3 regions of the Hoeflea sp. TYP-13 genome follow, and region 3 is predicted to be linked to each of the others. Evidence: predicted binding sites of a transcription regulator. Region 3 holds the regulator's gene; each other region holds the start of a gene.
The links. Region 3 encodes LexA, which represses DNA repair genes until DNA is damaged. Its sites were predicted from a motif close to TGTTCNNNNTGTGTTCNG; they were not measured.
Positions count from the first base shown of each region.

Region 1: a site for LexA is predicted at 1,751-1,768, ahead of ABVT35_RS22555 (DNA recombination protein RmuC). Genes of this name have one in related genera too.
Region 2: a site for LexA is predicted at 5,526-5,543, ahead of ABVT35_RS24135 (helicase-related protein). Genes of this name have one in related genera too.

Region 1 covers NZ_JBFRBB010000004.1:481,824-489,853, forward strand. Annotated here, with positions in the region: gene irrA (iron response transcriptional regulator IrrA) at 7-444, shown strand; gene ABVT35_RS22555 (DNA recombination protein RmuC) at 474-1,718, opposite strand; gene def (peptide deformylase) at 1,820-2,344, shown strand; gene fmt (methionyl-tRNA formyltransferase) at 2,395-3,324, shown strand; gene truA (tRNA pseudouridine(38-40) synthase TruA) at 3,324-4,082, shown strand; gene arsC (arsenate reductase (glutaredoxin)) at 4,084-4,446, shown strand; gene ABVT35_RS22580 (TerC family protein) at 4,658-5,422, shown strand; gene ABVT35_RS22585 (serine hydrolase domain-containing protein) at 5,424-6,608, opposite strand; gene ABVT35_RS22590 (flavin-containing monooxygenase) at 6,605-8,030, opposite strand, start outside.
Region 2 covers NZ_JBFRBB010000005.1:229,591-237,620, reverse strand. Annotated here, with positions in the region: gene ABVT35_RS24165 (lysoplasmalogenase) at 1-405, shown strand, start outside; gene gloB (hydroxyacylglutathione hydrolase) at 402-1,172, opposite strand; gene ABVT35_RS24155 (class I SAM-dependent methyltransferase) at 1,298-2,047, shown strand; gene phaR (polyhydroxyalkanoate synthesis repressor PhaR) at 2,057-2,656, opposite strand; gene ABVT35_RS24145 (acetyl-CoA C-acetyltransferase) at 3,001-4,182, shown strand; gene ABVT35_RS24140 (beta-ketoacyl-ACP reductase) at 4,246-4,971, shown strand; gene ABVT35_RS24135 (helicase-related protein) at 5,668-8,030, shown strand, end outside.
Region 3 covers NZ_JBFRBB010000002.1:258,455-266,484, forward strand. Annotated here, with positions in the region: gene ABVT35_RS11550 (acyl-CoA synthetase) at 1-813, shown strand, start outside; gene ABVT35_RS11555 (ABC transporter ATP-binding protein) at 870-1,622, shown strand; gene ABVT35_RS11560 (ABC transporter ATP-binding protein) at 1,619-2,326, shown strand; gene ABVT35_RS11565 (ABC transporter substrate-binding protein) at 2,354-3,559, shown strand; gene ABVT35_RS11570 (branched-chain amino acid ABC transporter permease) at 3,612-4,502, shown strand; gene ABVT35_RS11575 (branched-chain amino acid ABC transporter permease) at 4,514-5,437, shown strand; gene lexA (transcriptional repressor LexA) at 5,822-6,541, shown strand; gene ABVT35_RS11585 (ComEC/Rec2 family competence protein) at 6,561-8,030, opposite strand, start outside.

The DNA of each region.
Region 1 (8,030 bases), on a different contig from region 3:
GAAGCCATGTACAGCAAGTCGGAACACCTACCTTGTCCAACACGTTTAGCCGGCGATCGCCTGCGGTCGGTCGGTTTGCGCCCGACGCGCCAGAGGATTGCGCTGGCCGGTCTGTTGTTTGCCAAGGGCGACCGTCACCTGACGGCCGAGGAACTGCATGAGGAAGCCGTCGGGGCCGGCGTTCCTGTTTCGCTTGCAACCGTCTACAACACACTGCACCAGTTTACCGATGCCGGCATGCTGCGTGTGCTCGCGGTTGAATCATCAAAGACCTATTTCGACACCAACACGTCCGATCACCAGCATTTCTTCGTCGAAGGGGAAAACGAGGTGATGGATATTCCGACCGGCGAGCTTTCTGTCGGCGGTCTGCCGGAAATTCCCGAAGGCATGGAAATCGCCCACATAGATGTGGTTGTGCGCCTGCGCCGCAAATCTTCCTGATTGCCTGAAACGTAAAGTTCGGTCCTGCTTTACTCGTTGACGTGAAGCTTGAGCCGCCCAGCGCCGTCCGGTGCGGAAACCACACTGGGTTTTTCCGGTTCCGTACCCGCATCACCATCCGGTTCGATCTCCAGCGCTTCAATTTTAGCGCCGCGTTTCGTCACCTTGTCCGCTGAGGTCAGAATCTGGTCGATGTCGCGCTGCGCCTGTCCGAAATGGGTCTGCAATTTACGCACCCGGTCATCAAGGCGCATGACATCGTCCATCAGCCGCACCACTTCGCCCTGGATGAGATGTGCCTGTTCGCGCATGCGTGCGTCCTTGAGCACGGCCTGGACGACCTGCAGAGACAGCATCAGCAGCGACGGCGATACGATAACAATGCGCGCCCGGTGAGCCTTTTGCACCAGCCCTTCGAAATTCTCGTGTATCTCCGCAAAAATCGACTCCGACGGCACGAACATGAAGGCTGTGTCCTGGGTCTCGCCCTTCAGCAGATACTTGTCGGAAATATCCTTGATATGCACTTCGATATCGCGCCGGAACTGCTGGGTCGCCCGCTTTTGCATTTCGACGCCGTCGGCATCGCGAATGCTGTTCCAGGCTTCCAGCGGAAACTTGGCGTCGACCACGAGCGCCGGCGCCTGGTTGGGCATATAGACAAGGCAGTCGGGCCGGCTGCCGTTTGAGAGCGTCGGCTGGAAGGCAAAGCCGTTCGAGGGCAGGCCATCGGCAATGATGGTTTCCATGCGTGCCTGGCCGAACGCACCGCGTGTCTGCTTGTTGGACAGGATCGCCTGCAGGCCGACAACATCCTTGGCCAACGCCTGGATATTGTTCTGGGCGGTGTCGATGACGGCAAGCCTTTCCTGCAGCTTTGTCAGATTTTCATGGGTTGCCTTGGTCTGTTCGTTGATGGTGTTGCCGAGCCGCTGGCCCATGCCGTCGAGCCGCTCATTGATGGATTTGTTGATTTCGCTCTGCCGCGAGCCGAACACTTCCGCAATCGTCGCCATGCGCCCCTGCATCTCGGACTGCGCACCCATGATTTCGGCAAAACGTGCTTCCATTTCGCTGGCGCGTTTGGCTGCCGCCTGTTCCGCCTCTTCAAGTGCCGCGGCCTTTATCCGGCTGGAGCGCCGGCCCGCCCAGACACCTGCAAACACCACCAGCAGCAGCACCACAGCCGCTGCGGTGACAAGGTTGCCCAATGTAATGAGTGTCTGGCCGATCTGCGCGACCGGGGTGTCGAAAGAAAGTTGTACCGCATCCATGGCGCAAGCTTATATGATTCTCTGATATATGCCAGATCAAAACAGGAACACGGGCCATCTCCCGAATTGACGTTGCGCTTTCGAATGCGTAGATGCATGCCATGACAATAAAACCGCTTGTTCTTCTTCCCGACCCGATCCTGCGCGCCGAATCCGATCCGATCGAGCGTGTCGACGAGGATCTGAAAAAGCTCGCCGATGATATGCTGGAAACGATGTATGATGCGCCCGGCATCGGGCTTGCAGCCATACAGGTGGGCATTCCGCGCCGTCTTCTGGTGATCGACTGCTCGAAGGAAGAGGAGGAGAACGCGCCGCTGGTCTTCATCAATCCGAAAATCGTCGCAAGTTCGGAGGAACGCTCCACCTATGAGGAAGGCTGTCTTTCGATCCCCGACTACTACGCCGAGGTGGAACGGCCTGCGCAGGTGACGGTCGATTATCTCGACCGCGAGGGCAAGGAACAGCAGATCGAGGCCGACGGCCTGCTTGCAACCTGCCTGCAGCATGAAATCGATCATCTGAACGGCGTCCTGTTCATCGACCACATTTCCAAGCTGAAGCGGAACATGGTGATTAAGAAGTTCACCAAGCTGGCCAAAAGCCGGGGTGGAACGCGGCTTTGATTTCAAACCGGAACAGACGCTGATTGACGGCAAAGGGCAGGAGAGACGTCTTGCGTATCATCTTCATGGGAACGCCGGAATTTGCTGTGCCGACACTCGCATCCCTTGCCGGTTACGGCCACGAGATAGTCGCGGTCTACACGCAGCCGCCGCGCCCGGCCGGACGGCGTGGACTTGAGGTCGTTAAGTCGCCGGTGCATCGGCAGTCCGAGATTCTGGGCTTTCCGGTTCATACCCCTGAAAGCCTCAGGGATGCGGGCGAACAGGAAAAGTTCAGAGCCCTCGGCGCCGATGTGGCCGTCGTCGTTGCCTATGGCCAGCTCTTGCCTGAGGCCATCCTCACCGGAACGCGCCTTGGCTGCTACAACGGCCACGCATCGCTTCTGCCGCGCTGGCGCGGCGCCGCGCCTATCCAGCGCGCCATCATGGCCGGCGACACCGAGACCGGCATCATGGTGATGAAAATGGATGCCGGCCTCGATACCGGCCCCATCGCCATGGAAGAGCGTGTTGCAATAAGCCCGGAGATGACGGCGGGCGAGTTGCACGACAAGCTGATGCTGATCGGCGGCGATCTGATGCAACGGGCAATGGCGGCGCTGGAGCGCGACTCCCTGACCCTGACGCCGCAGCCCGAGGAAGGTGTCGCCTACGCCGCAAAGATCAGCAAGGGCGAGACGCGCATCGATTTTTCCAAAGACGCCGCTGCCGTTCACAACCATATCCGCGGCCTGTCGCCGTTTCCGGGCGCCTGGTGCGAAATGCTGCTGGGCGGCAAGAGGGAACGGGTCAAGATACTGCGGTCGGGCATTGCCAAAGCAGAAGGGCCGGCCGGCTCCGTGCTCGATGACAGGCTGACGATTGCCTGTGGTTCCGGCGCGGTGCGCCTGCTGCGGCTGCAAAAGGCCGGCGGCAAGGCAATGAATGCGGATGAATTCCTGCGCGGCAATCCTCTGGAAGCTGGAACGGTTATGGGCTGATGCAGCGCTACAAGCTGACAATCGAATATGACGGAACGCCCTATGTCGGCTGGCAGCGCCAGAACAACGGCAGGTCGGTGCAGGGTGCAATCGAGGCTGCGGGTAAAAATTTCTGCGGCCATGCGTTGTCGGTGCGCGGTGCCGGGCGCACGGATGCCGGCGTTCATGCCTTCGGCCAGGTCGCGCATGTTGATTTCGAAAAGGCCTGGTCCGCCGAAACCGTCCGCAACGCCATCAATTCCTATCTGGGGCAGGCCGGCGAGCGGGTTGTAATCCTGCAGGCCGAAGCCGTCGATGACGAGTTCGACGCCAGGTTTTCAGCCACCAGACGCCACTATCTCTACCGCATCATCAACCGCCGGGTGCCGCTGGCGATCGAGCGGAACCGGGCGCTATGGGTATCGAAAAAGCTTGACGCGGACGCCATGCATGAGGCTGCGCAGCGCCTGATCGGCCGGCATGATTTTACCACCTTCCGCTCGTCCCATTGCCAGGCGAAAAACCCCGTGCGCACGCTTGACCGGCTGGATGTGAGGCGCACCGGCGATCTCATCGAAATCTTCGCCACTGCGCAGTCCTTTCTGCACAATCAGATCCGCTCGTTTGCCGGAACGCTGCGCATGGTGGGCGAGGGTGAGTGGACCGCCGACGACGTTGAGGCAGCGCTGGAGGCGAAGGACCGGTCCGCCTGCGGGCCTGTCGCCGGGCCGGAAGGGCTCTATTTCATGAAAGTCGAATATGGTTCGGAGGAAAGCTGATATGTCGGTGACCATCTATCACAATCCCAATTGCGGCACGTCGCGCAACACGCTGGCAATTATCCGCGAGGCGGGGATCGAGCCTGAAATTATCGAATATCTGCAATCCCCGCCTAGCCGCGAAAAGCTCGTCGATCTGATCGCCGCGATGGATATTCCGGTCCGCGAATTGCTGCGCCAGAAGGGTTCTCCCTATGACGAACTCGGCCTTGGCGATGAAAAATGGACCGATGACGAACTGATCGACTTTATCGTCGCCCATCCGATCCTGATGAACCGCCCCGTTGTTGTCACCGATCTAGGCGCCGCGCTCTGCCGACCCAAGGAAAAGGTCTACGACCTGCTTGAAAGCGCTTCGAAATAGGCGTTCAGCGGCAGGGGAAGCATCACCGGTCACAACGATGTGAACACGGATCCCCGCCGTCTTCCGTTGCAATCCAGCCATCCACCTCCCACATGCGCTCCCGCATTTGTTCCGCGCGGCTGCCATGAAGGGAGGTTTCCCGAGGCGTCACCGTCGGTGAGAATATCCGCGATGGACGATCGCCATGCACGCGCATGGCAGAAACACAAAAATGGAAGAATTATTCGCTATATTTTCCGATCCGGTGTCCTGGGCAGCGCTCGCGACCCTGATCGTCATGGAAGTCGTGCTTGGCATCGACAACCTCGTTTTCATTGCCATCCTGACCAACAAGCTTCCCGAGGCTCAAAGGTCGCGGGCCCGCAGGATCGGTATTGGTCTCGCCCTTGTTCTCAGGCTGGCGCTTTTGACGATGATCGCAGCGATCATGCGGCTGACGGCACCGGTTCTCGAATTTGCCGATGCCGAACTCTCATGGCGCGATATCATTTTGATTTCCGGCGGCCTCTTCCTGGTCTGGAAAGCGACGATGGAAATCCATCACCTGGTCGATCCGAGTCCGGCGCGGACTGCTGGCACAAGAGCAGCCGTCATCGGATTTGCCGCCGCGATCATGCAAATCCTGGCTCTGGACCTGGTCTTTTCGATCGACAGCATCATCACCGCCGTCGGCATGACGCCGCATATTCCGATCATGATGATCGCCGTGGTTTTCGCGGTGGGCGCAATGCTGATCGCTGCCGATCCGCTGGCGATTTTCGTCCAGCGCAATCCGACCATTGTCATGCTGGCTCTGGGCTTTCTGCTTCTGATCGGCACAGCGCTTATCGCAGACGGCTTCGGCGTCCACATTCCGCGCGGCTACATCTACGCCGCGATGGGCTTTTCGGCGCTGGTCGAGACACTCAACATGATGGCCCGGCGTGCAAGGCTGAAGCGTGTCCGCTCCGCCAGGCGGGTGACGTCAGGCAGATAAATCAGCCCATGCAGCCATAGGCCGCATCGACCAGCGCCTGCCCGCGCTCATTGAGCAGGATGCCGCCGCCGAGCTTGTTCATGGTGTAGCCGAAGGCGAGGCCCCGGTCGCGGTCGGCAAAGCCGATGCTGCCGCCCATGCCGACATGGCCGAACGCATGCCGGCCAATGATAACGGAGCTTCCGGGCGGCAGGCTGCTATTGTCCATCGACAGCATGAAACCCTGGCCGAAGCGCGTCGGGATGAGCAGGGTTTCGTCACGATCGGTCTCGGTGGAAACGCGTGACATGTCGTCTATGCGCTCCTGCGACAGCACGGATCCGCTGCCTGCAAGCGGCCTGTACATATCCGCCAGCGCCCTGGCGTTTGCTATTCCGCCTGCGCCGCCGATCTCGGCCGCGTGGGCCAGGCCGCTGTTGGGATCGTGGCCGCCATTGTTCATATAGGACAGATGCGAGATCGATGTCGGCGCACCGACCAGCGCCATGATGAACTCTGTCAGCTGCGTGTCGGGACCGGGTTTGTAAAGGATGATCGGCGCGATTTGCTTGGTCGTCGTCGCCGGCAACCCGATCTGAAAATCAAGGCCCAGCGGGACGGCAAACTCGTCCCTGAAAAAGGCACCGAGCGATTTGCCCGAAACACGCCGCACAAGCTCTCCGACGGTCCAGCCGAATGAGGTCATGTGATAACCGGATTTGGTACCCGGACGCCAGAAGGGCTCTTCCTCGGCAAGGCGCCCGGTCATGTAATCCCAGTCGTAAAAGGCACCCTGCTTCAGCGGCTCGCGCAGGGCAGGCACGCCGGCGGAGTGATTGAGCATCATGAGGACCGTCGCGTCCTCCTTGCCGGCCTGGGCAAATTCCGGCCAGTAGCGTGAAACTTTTGCGTCGAGATCCAGGGCCCCGCGATCGACCAGCAATTGTGCGCATAACGCGGTCGCCGCCTTGGTGCAGGAAAAGACCACCGAAACGGTGTCCCTGTCCCACGGTTTCTGCCTGTCGCGGTCGCAATGGCCGCCCCAAAGGTCGACCGCAATCCGGTCGCCCACATGGATGCACACGCTCGCGCCCACCTCGCCATGGACTTCGAAGTTGTTTAGAAATGCGTCGAGAACCGGCTGAAACGCAGGGTCGCAAAAGCCCTCGACGCGGGCGTTTGCGCCAATCGCTCGCGTTACATTCATTGAGCCGCCTCAAGCGTTTTGGATGCCTGTTTGGCGGGGGCCGTGAAGTGGATGTGCCTGCGGTCGACACGGCGCATCTGCCTGCGGAACGCGCGCGCATTGTGAGGGTAGAGCGTTTCGATACTGCCGTCCGATTTACGGTACCAGCTCTGGCAGCCCGACGCCCATACGGTGTCCGGAAATGTCGACTGGAGCTGCCGATTGTAGGCGGCGGTCGCATCCATCGTTACCGACACGGTCTTGTTCTTTCCGGCTTTTTTGATGCACTTCATGATCCATCCCACCGTTTGTTCGATCATGAAGACGACCGATGTGGTGCCGACGCCGGTATTGGGGCCGGTCACCATGAAATAGTTTGGAAAGCCCGGTACCATGACGCCGCGATAGGCTTCCGCGCCATCCTTCCATGCCTGGCGCAGCGACAGTCCGCCCGCACCGGAAATATCGATACTGTAAAGGTGGCCTTCAAGGTCGAATCCGGTCGCGTAGACAATGGCATCAAATGATCTTGCATTGCCTTCGACGCCGACAATGCCGGATTCGGTCATATGGTCGATCGGTTCAGTAACAAGTTCGACATTGTCGCGGTTGAGCGCGTCAAAGAAATCGTCCGATATCAGGATGCGCTTGCAACCCATCTCATAGGTCGGCACCATGGCGGCGCGCGTTTTCCGGCCCCTGGTCATAACCTTGATATAGCGCTTTGCCTCTTCCGCCCGCTTGGCTCGGAAGCTCTCGCGCATGACAATCGGGTAAAGCAGCAGTTCCAGCCGGTAGAAGATCAGCTGACGATGCAGCCAGGTAAGAATCGGGAATCGCGCAAAAAGCCGTTTCCAGCGATCCGGATAGGCAAAGTCTTTGCGTGGCACGATGTAGTTCGGTGTGCGCTGGTAAAGGCTCACGGAACGGGCAAGTGGCGCAATGGCGGGCAATACCTGAATAGCGCTGGCAGCGCTGCCGATGATCGCAATGTCTTTGCCGACCGGATCAAATGCGCTGTCCCAGTTTGCAGTGTGCATGGCGGTGCCGGCGAATCGGTCCGCGCCATCAAACTCTGGCGTCTTCGGCTGGTGCAGCCCGCCGGACCCGTTGATGACGAACCGTGAGCGCACGCTTTCGCCGTCTTCGAATACCGTATGCCAGGTCGCCGATCCCTCATCAAATGCCATCGAATGGACCTTCCGTCCAAGATGGAGGTGCGGACGAAGCCCGTATTTGTCGACGCAATGTTCGATGTAGGACTGGATTTCCGGTTGCGGTGAAAACAACCGCGTCCAGTTCGGGTTGGGCTCGAATGAAAAACAGTAGAAATGGGACGGGATATCGCAGGCGGCGCCCGGATAGGTATTGTTCCACCAGGTTCCGCCAACGCCATCGGCCTTTTCATAGATGCGGATATTGTTTATCCCGGCCTGCTTCAGT
Region 2 (8,030 bases), on a different contig from region 3:
GGTCTTGCCGCGTTCCTCGCCGGTCACGTTCTCTACGTCATTGTCTTCGTCAGCCGCGGCGATATCGGGCTTGCGACACAGCCGCTGCGTCTGGTGATTGCCGCGGTCATGATCTTATCGACTGTGATGATCGCCCTACGGCTGCTGCCGGCCGTGGGCGACCTCAAATTGCCGGTGGCCGCCTACATCCTCGTCATATTGTCGATGGGGCTCGCGGCGCTGTCGACACCGGGCTGGGGCGTTGTCGGCGGGGCTGTTCTTTTCATGGCGTCGGATACAGTTCTGGCGGCGCAGAAGTTCCTGTTGCCGCAGGAAGATGCACCGCATCCGCGCGCGCTTTTTGTGTGGATCAGCTATTATCTGGCGCAGTTGCTGATTGCGTTGTCGGTGCTCGGGCTTGCCTAGAAATTGTCCTTGCGCTTGCGGATCTCGGCAAAGACCGCAACGTCATCGGCATCTTCCATGCCCAGGTTGGCCCTGACAGCGGGATCCGCGGCGCGCAGGAACGGATTGGTCGCCCTTTCCGCCTCGATCGTTGTCGGACAGGTGGCAATGCCGGCAGCGCGCATTTTCTGAATTTCAGAGGCCCGTTGCACCAGGGCGGCGTTTTCCGGGTCGATGGTGACGGCGAATCTGGCATTTGCCTCGGTGTATTCGTGACCGAAATAGACTTCCGTTTCGCCCGGAAGCGCGGCAAGTTTCTGCAGCGCGTGGTGCATCTGCTGCGGTGTTCCCTCGAACACCCGGCCACAGCCCAGCGCAAATAGCGTGTCGGCGGCAAAAAGCACCGCTGCGTCGGGTATGTAGTAACAGACATGACCCAGCGTATGGCCGGGCGTTTCGATGACCTCAACCGAAAAGCTGCCGAAATGGAAGCTGTCGCCGTCGCGTACCGTCCTGTCGATGCCCGGTATCTTGTCCGCTTCCGATGCCGGTCCGGTAATATCCGCCCGGTATTTTGCCTTCAGCACCGAATTGGCTTCGACGTGGTCGTAATGATGATGGGTGATCAGAATGTGGTTGAGCTCCCAACCGGTCCGGTTCAGCGCTTCGACGATAGGCGCTTCTTCAGGCGCGTCTATCGACGCGGTTACACCCGTTTGCGGGTCATGGATCAGAACGCCGAAATTGTCCTCGCGGCATGGAAAGAGTTCAATCTGCAAATTGGCCACATTCATCTCCCGGTTTTGCTGCAACATAAACCGGTGCCGTGTGTCCTGTCACGCCGTTAACGTCAAATCGAAACGGAATAAAGAGGAAGGTTCAAACAGGCCTCGACATGCACTAGGTTTTGGCTATGCACACGGATATCGTTGATTTACGTCAGTTTTATCACACGCGGCTCGGCAAGCTGGCCCAGGAGGCGATTGCCATGGCGCTTGCCTCGCTGTGGGCCGAACTTCCCGGTGAGCGGCTGATGGGGCTCGGATTCGCTGCACCCTATCTCGACCGTTTCAGGGCCGATGCAGAGCGCACATTTGCCTTCATGCCGGCCGGACAGGGGGCCATCAACTGGCCGACGCTTGAGGCGTCCGCGACAGCGCTGGTGTTCGACGAGGAACTGCCGCTGCCCGATGCGTCGCTGGATCGCATCCTGATGGTTCATTCGCTCGAATATGCCGAAAATCCGCGTGAGACGCTGATGGAGGCCTGGCGCGTGCTTGCCCCCGGCGGCAGGCTGGTGATCGTCGTGCCGAACCGCCGCGGCGTCTGGGCGCGGCTTGAACACACGCCTTTCGGTTCCGGAACGCCCTATTCGCGCAACCAGATAACCGGGCTTTTGCGCGAAGCAAGCTTTACACCGGGTGCGTTTGCGGAGGCGTTGTTCTTTCCGCCGTCCAGGCACAAGGCTGTCCAGAGCATGGCGCGCACCACCGAACGGCTCGGCCGGCGCTACTGGCCGTTCTTCAGCGGTCTTGTTCTCGTTGAGGCGCAGAAACGGCTTTATCAGGGATTGCCTGTTGCCGAGCGTGCTTCGCGCAGGGTGTTCGTGCCGGTGCTGGCGCCGCAGGGCGCATCGCGCGCCACACGCAGCCGTATCGGCTAGCCCGCAGGCCTATTCATCCATGGAATCGAGCTTGTCCTGGAGCGCACGCAGCTGGTCCTTGAGATCTTTCAGGTCCTTGCTGTCGGCTTTAGGCTTTTCCTCTTCCGCCGCTTTCTGCGTGCCGGCCGGACCGCCGGCGAAGGGAGAGAACATTTTCATGGCCTGCTGGAATATTTCGGTGTTGCGCCGTACCTGTTCTTCCATCATGGCCATCGGCATCTGCATGTTGCGGGCCATGGGAGTTTCGCCAAAGGCCTTGGAGATCTGCTCGCGCATTTGATCCTGCTGCTCCGTGAACGCGCTCATGGACTGCTCCAAATAGCTGGGCACGAGCATCTGCATCTGATCGCCGTAGAAGGAAATGAGCTGACGCAGGAAGGAAACCGGAAGCAGTGTATTGCCGGTCTTCGATTCCTGTTCGAAAATGATCTGGGTGAGAACCGAATGGGTAATGTCGTCGCCTGACTTGGCGTCGAGAACAACAAAGTCATCGCCGTTCTTGACCATCACCGCAAGGTCATCGAGCGTGACATATGTGCTTGTGCCGGTGTTGTAGAGCCGACGATTGGCGTATTTTTTTATTACAATCTGCCCATCAGCTTTAGCCATGCATACCACCTCCCTGTCGGCTGATGCCGGTTTTACGCCCCTTCTGGACCTCTGGCGCAAGGCCCGTAACGGGAAGCATTGTACTTTTTGCCCCGGAGCCAGCGCCAAAAATTTCGCGTAATATCGGGTGCCGAAAACAACATGAACATGAGTGTGATCAAAAGTATAGCATTATTTGTAATGATTTGTGCAATGCAGTGCATGCGGTCCATCAATGCGGCGGGAACCGAATGTGCGCAAGGAATTGCGCTTATGCTGCAGGTGCGTTTGACTTCCGGAGCAACCTGCTTCACTTTCAAGGCAGGCACGATCCTGGAATGCAACCCAAACTTCAGGGAAGACTTATGACAAATCCATCCATCGTAATCGCCAGTGCGGCCCGTACGGCCGTCGGTTCCTTCAACGGCGCCTTTGCAACAGTTCCCGCGCATGAGCTCGGCGCCACGGCCATCTCCGGCGCATTGGAGCGGGCGGGTGTCGAACCCGCAGATGTTGACGAGGTGATCATGGGCCAGATCCTTCAGGCCGGCGAGGGACAGAACCCCGCCCGCCAGGCGGCCATGTCGGCGGGTGTGCCGCAGGAGGCAACGGCCTGGGGTCTCAACCAGCTTTGCGGCTCGGGACTGCGTGCCGTGGCGGTTGGGATGCAGCAGATTGCGACGGGCGATGCGTCTATCGTTGTCGCCGGCGGCCAGGAATCGATGTCCATGGCTCCGCATGTCGCCCATATGCGCCTCGGCCAGAAAATGGGCGACATGAAGCTGATCGACTCGATGATCAAGGACGGTCTGACCGATGCGTTCTACGGCTACCACATGGGCAACACAGCGGAAAATGTCGCCGAACGCTGGCAACTGACCCGCGAAGACCAAGACACGTTTGCCGTTGCCTCGCAGAACAAGGCTGAAGCAGCCCAGAAGGCGGGGCGCTTCAAAGACGAGATCGTTCCCTTCACCGTCAAGACTCGCAAGGGCGAAACGGTTGTCGACCAGGACGAGTATATTCGCCACGGCGCATCAATTGACCAGATGGCGAAACTGCGTCCGGCCTTCAACAAGGAAGGCACGGTCACCGCCGGCAATGCATCGGGCATCAATGACGGCGCGGCGGCCGTTGTTCTGATGAGCGAAGAAGAGGCGCAAAAGCGCGGCATCAAGCCGATGGCAAGGATCGTCTCCTGGGCGACCGCCGGTGTCGATCCGCAGATCATGGGAACGGGCCCGATCCCGGCGTCCAAGAAGGCGCTTGAAAAAGCGGGCTGGTCGGTCGGCGACCTGGAACTGGTCGAAGCCAATGAGGCTTTTGCGGCCCAGGCATGTGCCGTCAACAAGGACCTCGGCTGGGATCCGGAGATCGTCAATGTGAACGGCGGGGCGATCGCCATCGGTCATCCGATCGGCGCGTCGGGAGCACGGGTTCTCAATACGCTGCTGTTCGAAATGCAGAGGCGTGATGTCAAAAAGGGTCTCGCAACCCTGTGCATCGGCGGCGGCATGGGCGTTGCCATGTGCATCGAGCGCGACTAACGAAATTGAGTACAAGGCGGCCGCAAGGCTGCCTTTCTTTTGTCCAAGCATCAGGGAAGTGTCATGAGCAGAGTAGCAATCGTCACAGGTGGAACGCGCGGCATAGGCGCCGCAATCTCGGTGGGTCTTAAGGAAGCCGGCTACAAGGTTGCCGCCAGCTATGCCGGCAATGACGAAAAGGCCAACGCATTCAAGGACGAGACCGGAATTGCCGTCTATAAATGGGATGTGTCGAACTACCAGGCCTGCGTTGACGGCATTGCCAAGGTTGAAGCCGACCTCGGTCCGGTCGATGTGCTCGTGAACAATGCCGGAATTACAAGGGACACGATGTTCCACAAGATGACACCGGATATGTGGAGCGATGTGATCAATACCAACCTGACCGGTCTGTTCAACATGACCCATCCGATCTGGCCGGGCATGCGGGACCGCGGCTTTGGCCGTGTCATCAACATTTCCTCGATTAACGGCCAGAAAGGCCAGATGGGTCAGGCGAACTATTCGGCGGCCAAGGCCGGCGATCTCGGTCTGACGAAAGCGCTTGCCCAGGAGGGGGCCGCCAAGGGCATTACCGTCAACGCAATCTGCCCGGGCTATATCGGAACGGAAATGGTGCGTGCCGTGCCCGAGAAGGTTCTCAACGAGCGCATTTTGCCGCTCATCCCGGTCGGCCGCCTCGGCGAGCCGGAGGAAATTGCCCGCTGTGTCGTGTTCCTGGCATCGGATGATGCCGGTTTCATCACCGGCTCGACCCTGTCGGCCAATGGCGGTCAGTACTTCGCCTAACCTCAGCATAAACGTGATTTTCAACGGCGCCCCCGGCGGGCACCGTTTTGTTTGGCATGTGATTCGCATTTGGTTGCCTGCGTTCAACACGAACGGTTGCCTGCGGCCCGTCAATTCAGGCCGACAGACGCGAAGTGTTAACGGATGCCGGGGCATGGATCTGCTGATCCAGCAGAATGCACCGGAAAATTAGTGCCTGCCTTTGTTGAAAACGCCAGATGTGGTACGAACAAAAGCTGAACATATGCTGGTCAGCGATTCGTCGCCGATTCGTTCCGGATTTGGTCGCATTCCTAACGAAATTTGTGATTTCTTACGGTGGTTCCATTAACCAACTGTTCAGAATATAGTTGCGTTTACAATTGGTTAACCATAAGAATCGACACCGGATGCGAGACTGTGACCAAAGGTTAACAAGATGCGCGAATTCGCCTCTTATTGCCAATGTCCTTTGACAAGGGGAATCAGTATCTAGTAGGGCCTCAATTGCAAAACGGAATATTTTGCCGTGAACAAACCCTGAATCACCCGGAGTCAGCGATTCGTCGCCGATTCGTTCCATCCCTGTTCCAAATGTTAACTGATGCCATGAAAATTGCCGTGCGACACACCATCTTGCTGTGATAAGACGCGCCCGTTCAATCTGAAGATGTTTTCTGTTTGATGCCCCAAAACACCCCTGCCAAAAGTAATCCGATGGTTTTCAGCGGCCGCGGCGTGACCGCGGTTCTCGGACCGACCAATACGGGGAAGACCCACTACGCGATTGAGCGGATGGTCGCTCACAAAAGCGGCGTCATAGGTCTGCCTTTGCGGCTGCTGGCGCGGGAGGTCTATGAACGTATCTGCGCCAAGGCGGGCCGGGGCAATGTGGCGCTGATAACGGGCGAGGAGAAAATCAGCCCGCAGGGCGCGCGCTACTCCGTGTGCACCGTCGAGGCGATGCCGAAGGAAACGGATGCCGAATTTGTTGCGATAGACGAGGTTCAGCTTGCGGGTGATCTGGAGCGCGGTCACGTATTCACCGATCGGGTTCTCAACCTGCGCGGCCGCGAGGAGACGCTGCTGCTCGGTGCCGGAACGATGCGCGGCATACTCGAACATCTTCTGCCCGGACTGACCGTCGTCTCCCGTCCGCGGCTGTCGCATCTTGCCTATGCCGGCTCCAAGAAGATAACCAGGCTGCCGCGGCGCTCGGTTATCGTCGCTTTTTCGGCCGACGAGGTCTACGCGATCGCCGAACTCATCCGCCGCCAGCGCGGCGGTGCGGCGGTGGTTCTCGGAGCGCTCAGCCCGCGCACCCGCAATGCGCAGGTGGCGCTCTATCAGGAAGGCGACGTCGAATATCTCGTCGCCACCGACGCCATTGGAATGGGGCTCAACCTCGATGTCGACCATGTGGCCTTTGCCCAGGACCGAAAGTTTGACGGCTATCAGTTCCGTAACCTGAACCCGGCTGAGCTTGGTCAGGTTGCCGGCAGGGCGGGACGGTACATGCATGACGGCACGTTCGGCGTGACCGGCCGGGTCAATCCGTTCGCCGAAGATCTGGTCGAACGCATCGAGGGGCATGATTTCGAGCCGCTCAAAGTGCTGCAATGGCGCAGCAAGGATCTCGATTTCAGCTCGGTCGATGCGCTCTGCGCAAGCCTCGACGCCGCGCCGTCAATCACCGGGCTGAGCCGGGCCTTGCCGGCGGTTGACCGGCAGGCGCTGGACCACCTTGTCCGCGATGCCGATATCGCCCGTCTTGCAACAACACCGCAAACCGTGGAGCGGCTGTGGGACGTGTGCGCGCTGCCCGATTACCGCAAAATCACGCCGGCACAGCATGCGGATCTGATTGCGGCGATTTATCGCGATATCGTGCAATTCGGGTCGGTACAGGAAGACTATATCGCCGAACAGGTGCGGCGAGCCGACAGAACAGATGGCGAAATTGACACATTGTCGGCACGAATATCGCAAATAAGAACGTGGACTTACGCATCAAACAGGCCTGGATGGCTGGCGAATCCGTCACACTGGCAAGAAAAGACGCGAGAAATAGAGGATCGGCTGTCAGATGCACTGCATGAGAGGTTGACGAAACGCTTCGTTGATCGCAGGACATCTGTGCTTATGAAGCGGTTGAGAGAGAACGCAATGCTTGAAGCTGAAATTGGTGTTGACGGTGATGTTTTTGTCGAAGGACATCATGTGGGGCAACTGAACGGATTTCGATTTACGCCGGATGCGAGTGCCGAAGGGCCGGACGCCAAGGCAGTGCTTGCTGCCGCACAGAAATCGCTGGTGCTGGAATTCGAGGCGCGCGCCGCGCGACTGCACGCTTCCGGCAATGGTGACTTTGCGCTTGGATCCGATGGCGTTGTGCGCTGGATGGGCGATCCCGTTGCCCGGCTAACCGATAGCGAGGAAGTCTTGCGTCCGCGCGCTGTCCTGTTGGCCGACGAACAATTGTCGCAACAGGCGCGCGATGTCGTCAGTGCCAGGATCGAACGCTATGTGAACCATCACATCGGCACAGTGCTTAAACCGCTCGACGATCTGGCATCCGCGGAAGATCTGGAAGGCCTGGCGAAAGGGCTGGCCTTCCGGCTTGTCGAGGCATTCGGCATTCTGTTCCGTCGCGATGTTGCAGCCGATGTAAAGGCGCTCGATCAGGATGCCCGCGGTTCGCTTCGCCGCTATGGCGTGCGCTTTGGCGCCTACCACGTCTTCATGCCGGCGCTTTTGAAGCCGGCTCCCGCGGAGCTGATTTCCATGTTGTGGTCACTGCGCAATGACGGTTTCGACAAGCCGGGCTACGGCGAGATCACCGGAGCGCTTGCGGCAGGACGGACTTCCGTGGTTACCGATCCGACGTTCGAGCGCGAGTTCTACCGTCTCGCCGGCTTCCGGTTCCTGGGTAAAAGGGCCGTGCGTATCGATATACTGGAGCGTCTGGCCGATATCATCCGGCCGCTTTTGCAGTGGAAACCGCAGTCCGGTCCGCGCCCGGAAGGCGCCTATGACGGAAGACGGTTCGTAACGACGCCGTCGATGCTCTCCATTCTCGG
Region 3 (8,030 bases):
TTCTGCGGGGCGCCAATCGTCCTGAACCTTCTGGCGCAACACGCCCATCTCAAATGCTTCGAGCATGAAGTGAAGGTGATGACCGCAGGCGCCTCGCCGCCTGCCGCCGTGATCGAGGCGATGGAGGCTATGGGGATTGAAGTCACCCATGTCTACGGCCTGACGGAGGTGTACGGCCCGGCCGTCTATTGCGCCTGGAAATCGGATTGGGACAGCCTGCCCGCGGATCAGCGCGCAAGGCTCAAGGCCCGCCAGGGGGTCAAGAACCATGCCCTGTCCGAAATCATGGTCGCCGATCCTGCCACGCTGACGCCGGTGCCCCCGGACGGCCAGACGCTGGGCGAGATTTTCATGCGCGGCAACAATGTCATGCGCGGTTATCTGAAGAACCCGAAAGCCACCGCTGACGCCTTTCGCGGCGGCTGGTTCGCCTCCGGCGATCTGGGGGTGATGCACCCTGACGGCTATGTCGAGCTGAAGGACCGGTCCAAGGACATCATCATCTCGGGCGGCGAGAATATCTCGTCCGTTGAGGTCGAGGACGTGCTTTACCGGCACCCGGCAATCTCGGAAGCGGCCGTGGTCGCACGTCCGGATCCGAAATGGGGCGAAAGCCCTTGCGCCTTTGTTGATCTTCTGCCAGACGAGCAGGCAACGGAGGCCGGGATCATCGCCTTCTGCCGCGAGAATATGGCTCATTTCAAGGCACCGAAGACAGTGGTCTTCGGTCCCCTACCCAAGACGTCGACCGGCAAGATCCAAAAATTCGTTCTTCGTGAGCAGGCCGCGGCGCTGAGCAAGGAGGCGGGCTGACGGGGCGAAGGCGCGGCGGCACTCCCTCCGCCGCGCCGGCCCGGGCCGATAGCACGATGAAAAACACGCCCATTCTGCAAACCGACGCGCTGACCAAGGAATTTCGCGGCTTCACCGCCGTTGATGACGTAAACCTGAAAGTCGGGCGGCACTCGATCCACGCGCTGATCGGCCCCAACGGAGCCGGCAAAACAACCGTTTTCAATCTACTGACCAAATTCCTGCCGCCGACGCGCGGGCAGATACTGTTCAACGGCAATGACATCACCGGCCAAAAGCCCGTGCAGATAGCGCGGGCGGGCATAGTGCGTTCGTTTCAGATCTCAGCCGTATTTCCTCATCTGACCGCGCTTGAGAATGTGCGTGTTGCCCTTCAACGCAAGACCGGTGCGATCTGGCAGTTCTGGCGTGCCGAAAACACTTTAAACACGCTCAACCCGCGCGCCGAAGAGCTTCTGGCCAAGGTTGGGCTTGAGAACTTCTCTCACTCGCTTGTGGCGGACATGCCCTACGGGCGCAAACGTGCACTCGAAATTGCGACGACACTCGCGCTCGAGCCTGAACTGATGCTGCTCGACGAGCCGACACAGGGCATGGGGCGCGAAGATGTCGCGCGGATCACAGCGTTGATCCGCGAAGTGTCAGGGGGCCGCACCATTTTGATGGTCGAGCACAATCTCGGCGTGGTTGCCGAGTTGTGCGACCGGATCACCGTTCTACAGCGGGGCGCGATACTGACCGAGGGCAGCTATGAGGAGGTTTCCTGCGACCCGCGCGTCAAGGAAGCATATATGGGGAAGGCTGCATGAGCGGAACGGAAATTCTTCGTATCTCGGACCTGCATGCCTTTTACGGCGAAAGCCATGTGCTGCATGGAGTCGACCTGACCGTGCATGAAGGCGAGCTGGTCACACTTCTGGGGCGCAACGGTGCGGGGCGGACAACAACGCTCAAGTCAATCCTTGGCGTAGTGCCCCGGCGCACCGGATCAGTCATGCTGAAGGGGCGCGAGACGATCGGCGCCCAGCCCCACACCATCGCTCATCTTGGTGTGGGCTATTGCCCGGAAGAACGCGGCATCTTTGCCAGCCTCGATGTGGAAGAGAACCTCCTGCTGCCCCCGGTGGTCGGATCGGGCGGAATGTCGCTCGACGAGATCTACATCATGTTTCCCAATCTGGCCGAGCGCCGCCGCAGCCAGGGCACACGCCTTTCGGGAGGCGAACAGCAGATGCTTGCAATGGCCCGGATCTTGCGCACGGGCGCCGATATTCTGTTGCTCGACGAGATTACCGAAGGACTCGCCCCGGTCATAGTGGAGCGGTTGGACGACGTTCTCGGCCAGCTCAAGGCGCGGGGTTTCACAATCCTGCTGGTTGAGCAGAATTTCCATTTCGCGGCCGGGCTCGCGGATCGCCATTTCATCATGGATCACGGAAATCTCGCCGCCACGGTGGCGCGGGAGGAGGTCGAAACCTCGCAGGCGATCTTTGATGAATATCTGAGCGTTTGACGCTCGCCAACTCGGAGGAGACCAGACATGAAAATCATCAGGATCTTGGCCGCAGGCGTCTCTGCGCTTGCCATGACAATCGGGACCGCCCAGGCCGACATCAGCGACGGTGCCGTCAAGATCGGTGTCATGACCGATATGGCCGCCGTTTACGCGGACCTGGCTGGCCAGGGCGCCGTGATCGCGGCGCAGATGGCCGTGGAGGATTTTGGCGGCTCGGTGGCCGGCGCGCCGATCGAACTCGTGACCGCCGACCACCAGAACAAGGCGGACATTGCCGCCAACCTGGCGCGCGAATGGTTCGAGAACGACAAGGTGGATGCGCTTGCGGAACTGGTGACCACCTCGGTCGCGCTGGCGGTGTTTGAAGTCGCAAAACAGCAAAACAAGATCGCGCTTGTCTCAGGCGCTGCCTCATCACCCCTGACAAACGACAAATGCATCCCGACAGGCATCCACTACACCTACAACACCCGCGCATTGGCCGTTGGTACCGGTTCCGCCGTGGTGAAAGAGGGCGGCGATTCCTGGTATTTTCTGACCGCTGACTACGCCTTTGGCGAGGCGCTGCAACGCGACGTGGCAAACGTGGTCAAGGCCGAAGGCGGCGCAGTATTGGGCACGTCCAAGCACCCGTTTCCGTCTTCGGATTTCTCATCCTTTGTGCTTCAGGCACAGGCCTCGGGCGCCAAGGTTGTCGGTCTGGCAAACGCCGGTGCCGACACCACCAACGCGATCAAGGCGGCCAATGAGTTTGGCCTAGTGGCAGGCGGCCAGACCATCGCGGCGCTGTTGACCTTCATCACGGATGTACATGCGCTGGGGCTGGAAACCGCCCAGGGCATACAGTTGACCACCGGCTTCTACTGGGATCTGAACGACGAGACCCGTGCCTGGTCCAAACGCTTCAACGAGCGCGCCGGAGCTATGCCGACCATGGTGCAGGCGGGCGTCTATTCGTCTGTTACGCATTACCTCAAAGCCATCGAAGCAACCGGTTCCGACGACACCGATACCATACTGGCCTGGATGCGCGAAAATCCGGTCGATGATTTCTTCGCCAAGAACGGTGTGATCCGCAGCGACGGACGGATGGTGCACGACATGTATCTTGCCCGCGTGAAATCGCCGTCTGAGAGCAAGGGGGCCTGGGACTATTACGAGATCATCCGGACAATTCCGGGTGAAGAAGCCTATGGCCCGCTCTCCGAGAGCACGTGTCCCACAAAATAACGCCAAACAGGGCCCCGGTACCAGCCGGGGCCCAAAAAAGCGAGGCCGGATCATGCTTGCCGAACTTCTGGGATTTCCACCGCAAGTGCTCTTTGGACAGCTCCTATTGGGGCTGATCAACGGAGCCTTCTACGCGGTTTTATCACTCGGGCTGGCAGTGATCTTCGGCCTTTTGAACATCGTGAATTTCGCCCACGGCGCTCTTTATATGCTGGGCGCTTTCGCCAGCTATTTTCTGCTTGTAGTCCTGGGCATCGGATATTGGGGGGCGCTGATCCTCGCTCCGGTCATGGTGGGTTCGGCCGGCATACTGATTGAACGCTTCCTGCTGCGAAGGCTCTCGGGTATCGACCATCTTTATGGACTGCTGCTGACCTTCGGCCTTGCGATCGTGATCGAGGGCCTGTTCGTCAAGCTTTATGGCGCTTCAGGCATTCCTTATCCCACACCCGAAGCGCTAAAGGGCGGTGTCAATCTGGGGTTCATGTTCCTGCCGTGGTACCGTGGCTGGGTCGTGGTGGCTGCTCTCGCGGTCTGCCTGTTCACATGGTGGCTGTTCGAGCGCACCAGGATCGGAGCCTACCTGCGCGCCGGTACAGAAAATCCCAGGCTGTTGCAGGCGTTTGGCGTGAATGTCCCGCTGCTGACAACACTCGCCTATGGCTATGGTGTGGCGCTCGCCGGATTTGCCGGAGTTCTGGCTGCCCCGATCACCCAGGTAAATCCGCTGATGGGCTCAAACCTGATCATCGTCGTCTTTGCCGTCGTCGTCATCGGCGGCATGGGATCGATCATGGGTGCCGTCGTCACGGGAATCGCGATGGGCGTGATCGAGGGGCTGACCAAAGTGTTCTGGCCTGAAGCCTCGGCTACTGTGATATTCGCCGTCATGGCTGTTGTGTTGATACTGCGGCCCGCGGGCCTCTTCGGACGAACCGCATAAGGGAGCCGCACATGACCAGACCCATTGCAATCCTCATCGCGCTTGCCCTGCTGATCGCAGCCCCCTTCGCAATCTACCCGGTCTTCCTGATGAAGATCCTGTGCTTTGCGCTCTTTGCCTGCGCGTTCAATCTCATCCTCGGATATGGCGGTCTTCTGAGCTTTGGCCATGCGGCCTTTTTCGGCGGGGCGGCCTATGTCACAGGGCATGCGCTGACCGTTTGGGGCCTGCCGACGGAGCTCGGCATACTGGCCGGGACCGTAGCAGCCGGCGCCTTTGGCGCTGTAGTCGGTCAACTGGCGATAAGGCGGCAGGGCATCTATTTCGCCATGATTACGCTGGCCCTTGCACAGATGGCCTATTTCTTCTTCGTCTCCGCCGACTTCACCGGCGGCGAGAATGGGTTGCAGGGCGTGCCGCGCGGCTACGCGCTGGGCCTGTTCGACCTGACGGACAATCTGGCCATGTACTATTTCGTGCTGATTGTCTTCCTCACAGGCTTCGCGGTGATCGCCCGTACCGTGCATTCGCCCTTTGGTCAGGTGCTGCGCGCCATTCGCGACAACGAGGACCGCGCGGTCTCGCTCGGCTACGACGTGGAGCGGGCCAAACTGCTCGCCTTCACACTCTCGGCTACGATTGCGGGCCTCGCCGGTGCCACGAAAACGGTCGTCTTCCAGCTTGCCTCACTGACGGATGTCAACTGGCACATGTCCGGCGAGGTCGTGCTTATGACCCTCCTCGGCGGCGTTGGCACGCTTATCGGCCCGGCCTTTGGGGCAGGCGTAATCATATCATTGCAAAATCTCCTTGCGTCGGGCCCGCTCAGCGCCTGGGTGCCCGTGGTCATGGGTGCGATCTTCGTGCTTTGCGTACTGGCCTTCCGGCGCGGCATCGTCGGAGAATTCGCCGCAATGATGCGCCGATCCTTCTAAAGTCCGGAGGGAAACAAAGAAAGAGCATCGGATATCCCGTATTCACAGGTGTATGGGATTATGTCCTGAAAAAGTCTTTGGCTATGAAAAGACAATAAAATCAAAGCGTAAATAACTATTCGGGATGAGTTGAATGTCACCCCCACAATCCAGCGCGATTGGGAATTCCGGAAACAATAATAAATTCAAGCGCTTATAAAATTCACAATCTAAAATAACTCCCTGCGCTTCTCCAATCCCGGTCCGCAATAGCTTCCTGCCTCCCCGGGAATTCCCCTTCACCATTCATTCACCTTTGTCCGGCACATTCACAACACTTGCAGAACACAACTGGAACATATAGTGTATGTTCTGTATTTGTTTCTCCGATTCGGGAGCACTGCGATGCTGACGCGCAAACAACATGAACTTCTGCTTTTCATCCATGAACGCATGAAGGAAAGCGGTATTCCGCCGTCCTTCGACGAAATGAAGGAAGCGCTTGATCTCGCATCCAAATCCGGAATCCACCGGTTGATCACGGCACTGGAGGAACGCGGTTTCATCCGAAGGCTTCCCAACCGGGCAAGAGCGCTGGAAGTGCTGCGTCTTCCCGAAACGATGATCCCGGCATCGCAGCCGCGAAAAGGTTTTTCCCCGAGCGTTATTGAAGGCAGCCTCGGCAAACCGGCAACCGAATCGAAAGCCGCCCCCTCACCTGTCGATGACGGCGTCGAAGCCGCTGTCAGCGTTCCCGTCATGGGCCGCATTGCCGCGGGCGTTCCGATCTCGGCGATACAGAACATCACCCACAATATCAGCGTGCCGCCGGACATGCTTTCAAGTGGCGAACATTATGCGCTTGAGGTCAAGGGCGACTCGATGATCGAAGCCGGCATATTCGACGGCGACACGGTGGTGATCAAGAACGCCGCGACTGCCAATCCCGGTGAAATCGTCGTCGCTCTCGTTGATGATGAAGAGGCAACGCTCAAGCGTTTCCGCCGCAAGGGCGCATCGATAGCACTTGAAGCGGCAAACCCCGCCTACGAAACAAGGATTTTCGGCCCCGACCAGGTGAAGATCCAGGGTAAACTCGTTGGCCTGATCCGGCGCTATCATTGATTGCCAGTCGCGGAAACCGCTATTGGTCGCGCATCCACTTTGGCGGATTGTGATGGAATGATCGGCTGCGCCAGTCATAGAACCGCTGCTCAGTCCAGGGCCGGTTCGTGTGGCCGATGGCGGATCGAACGAGGAGTTCACCGGCTTTATTCGGCATCCCGATTTCGAGTGACCCGCTTTGCCGCAGCATTCTGCCTGTCACCAGCATTGCTCCTGAATAACAGCGTTCCATGGCGATTTTCTTGGCGGTGATTACGATGTCGGCGCTATCGCAGGCCGCTCCGATCGCTGCAAGGTCCTCGACAACGGCAACCCTTGTTCCGGCGGCGGTCACAGCTCCACAATAGGTGTCTTTTACGCAGACGAATGACGGCTTTTGGCCTCGCATGCTTTCAAATAGAGAAGGCAGATCGGTAGCGCTGACACCCGAATATGTCGGTGCGATATGCCCGTCCCTGACGATTGAACGCTGCCATTGTTCGAATATGAAGGTTGATGGCCGCCTCCGGTTCGTTGCAAGGCCATTTTCCGTGACCAGGGCGACGAGCCTGCCATCCTCGGAAACCAGCAAGTCCGGTTTCCGGTCGGGCTCGACCACCACAAAGGCAGCAATGGCAATTGCGCAGACGGCAAGACCAATCAGCCTTAGGCGCGTCTTTGCGAGCACGAAAACGAGAAAACCCGAAACAAGAGCGGAAAGAGCCAGCCAGTTCATCCGGCCGACAACAATGACGCCGCCGAGGCCCTCGACATAACGCGCTATCGCGATCACCGCATCAAGCCCCCAGCCCATCGCAACCAATGGCCAGTGCTCCAAACCGAGTGGCATGACGAGCAGCGAAATAAGCCCGGCAGGCATAACGACAAACGTCACGATGGGCATTGCCAAGAGGTTGGCTATGAGACCGAATGATGCAACCCGGTGAAAATGGTAGATGGCGAATGGCGCAGTCGCCAGGCCCGCGACCAGCGACGTCAGTGCAAGACCGGCGAAGAATACCAGCACGACCCGGAACAGCCCAGGCGCCGAATTACTTTCAAACAACCGACGTTCCGACCATCTGCGATCCCATAGCCCGTAGGTGGCGATGAGCGCCGCGGTTGCCGCAAAGGACATCTGGAACCCGGGTCCGACCACTGCTGACGGGGAAATCAAAATGATGATGATCGCAGCAATTGCAACATTGCGCATTGTCAGAGCCCGCCGATCCAGAAGCACGGCAACAAGAACGATTGCAAGCATGATCCAGGCGCGCTGTGTCGACACACTGCCACCCGAAATGAACAGGTAAAAGGTCGCGACAAGCAAGGCACCTGCTGCGGCAATCTTTTTGGCAGGAACCGCCTGGACGAGTGACGGAAAAAAACTGAAGCAGGCACGCATGAAAAAGAAGAATGTCCCGGCAACCAGCGCCATATGAAGTCCGGAAATCGCCAGGACATGCGCCAGACCACTGGCTCGAAGCGCTTCTACTGTTTCGGGGCTCAT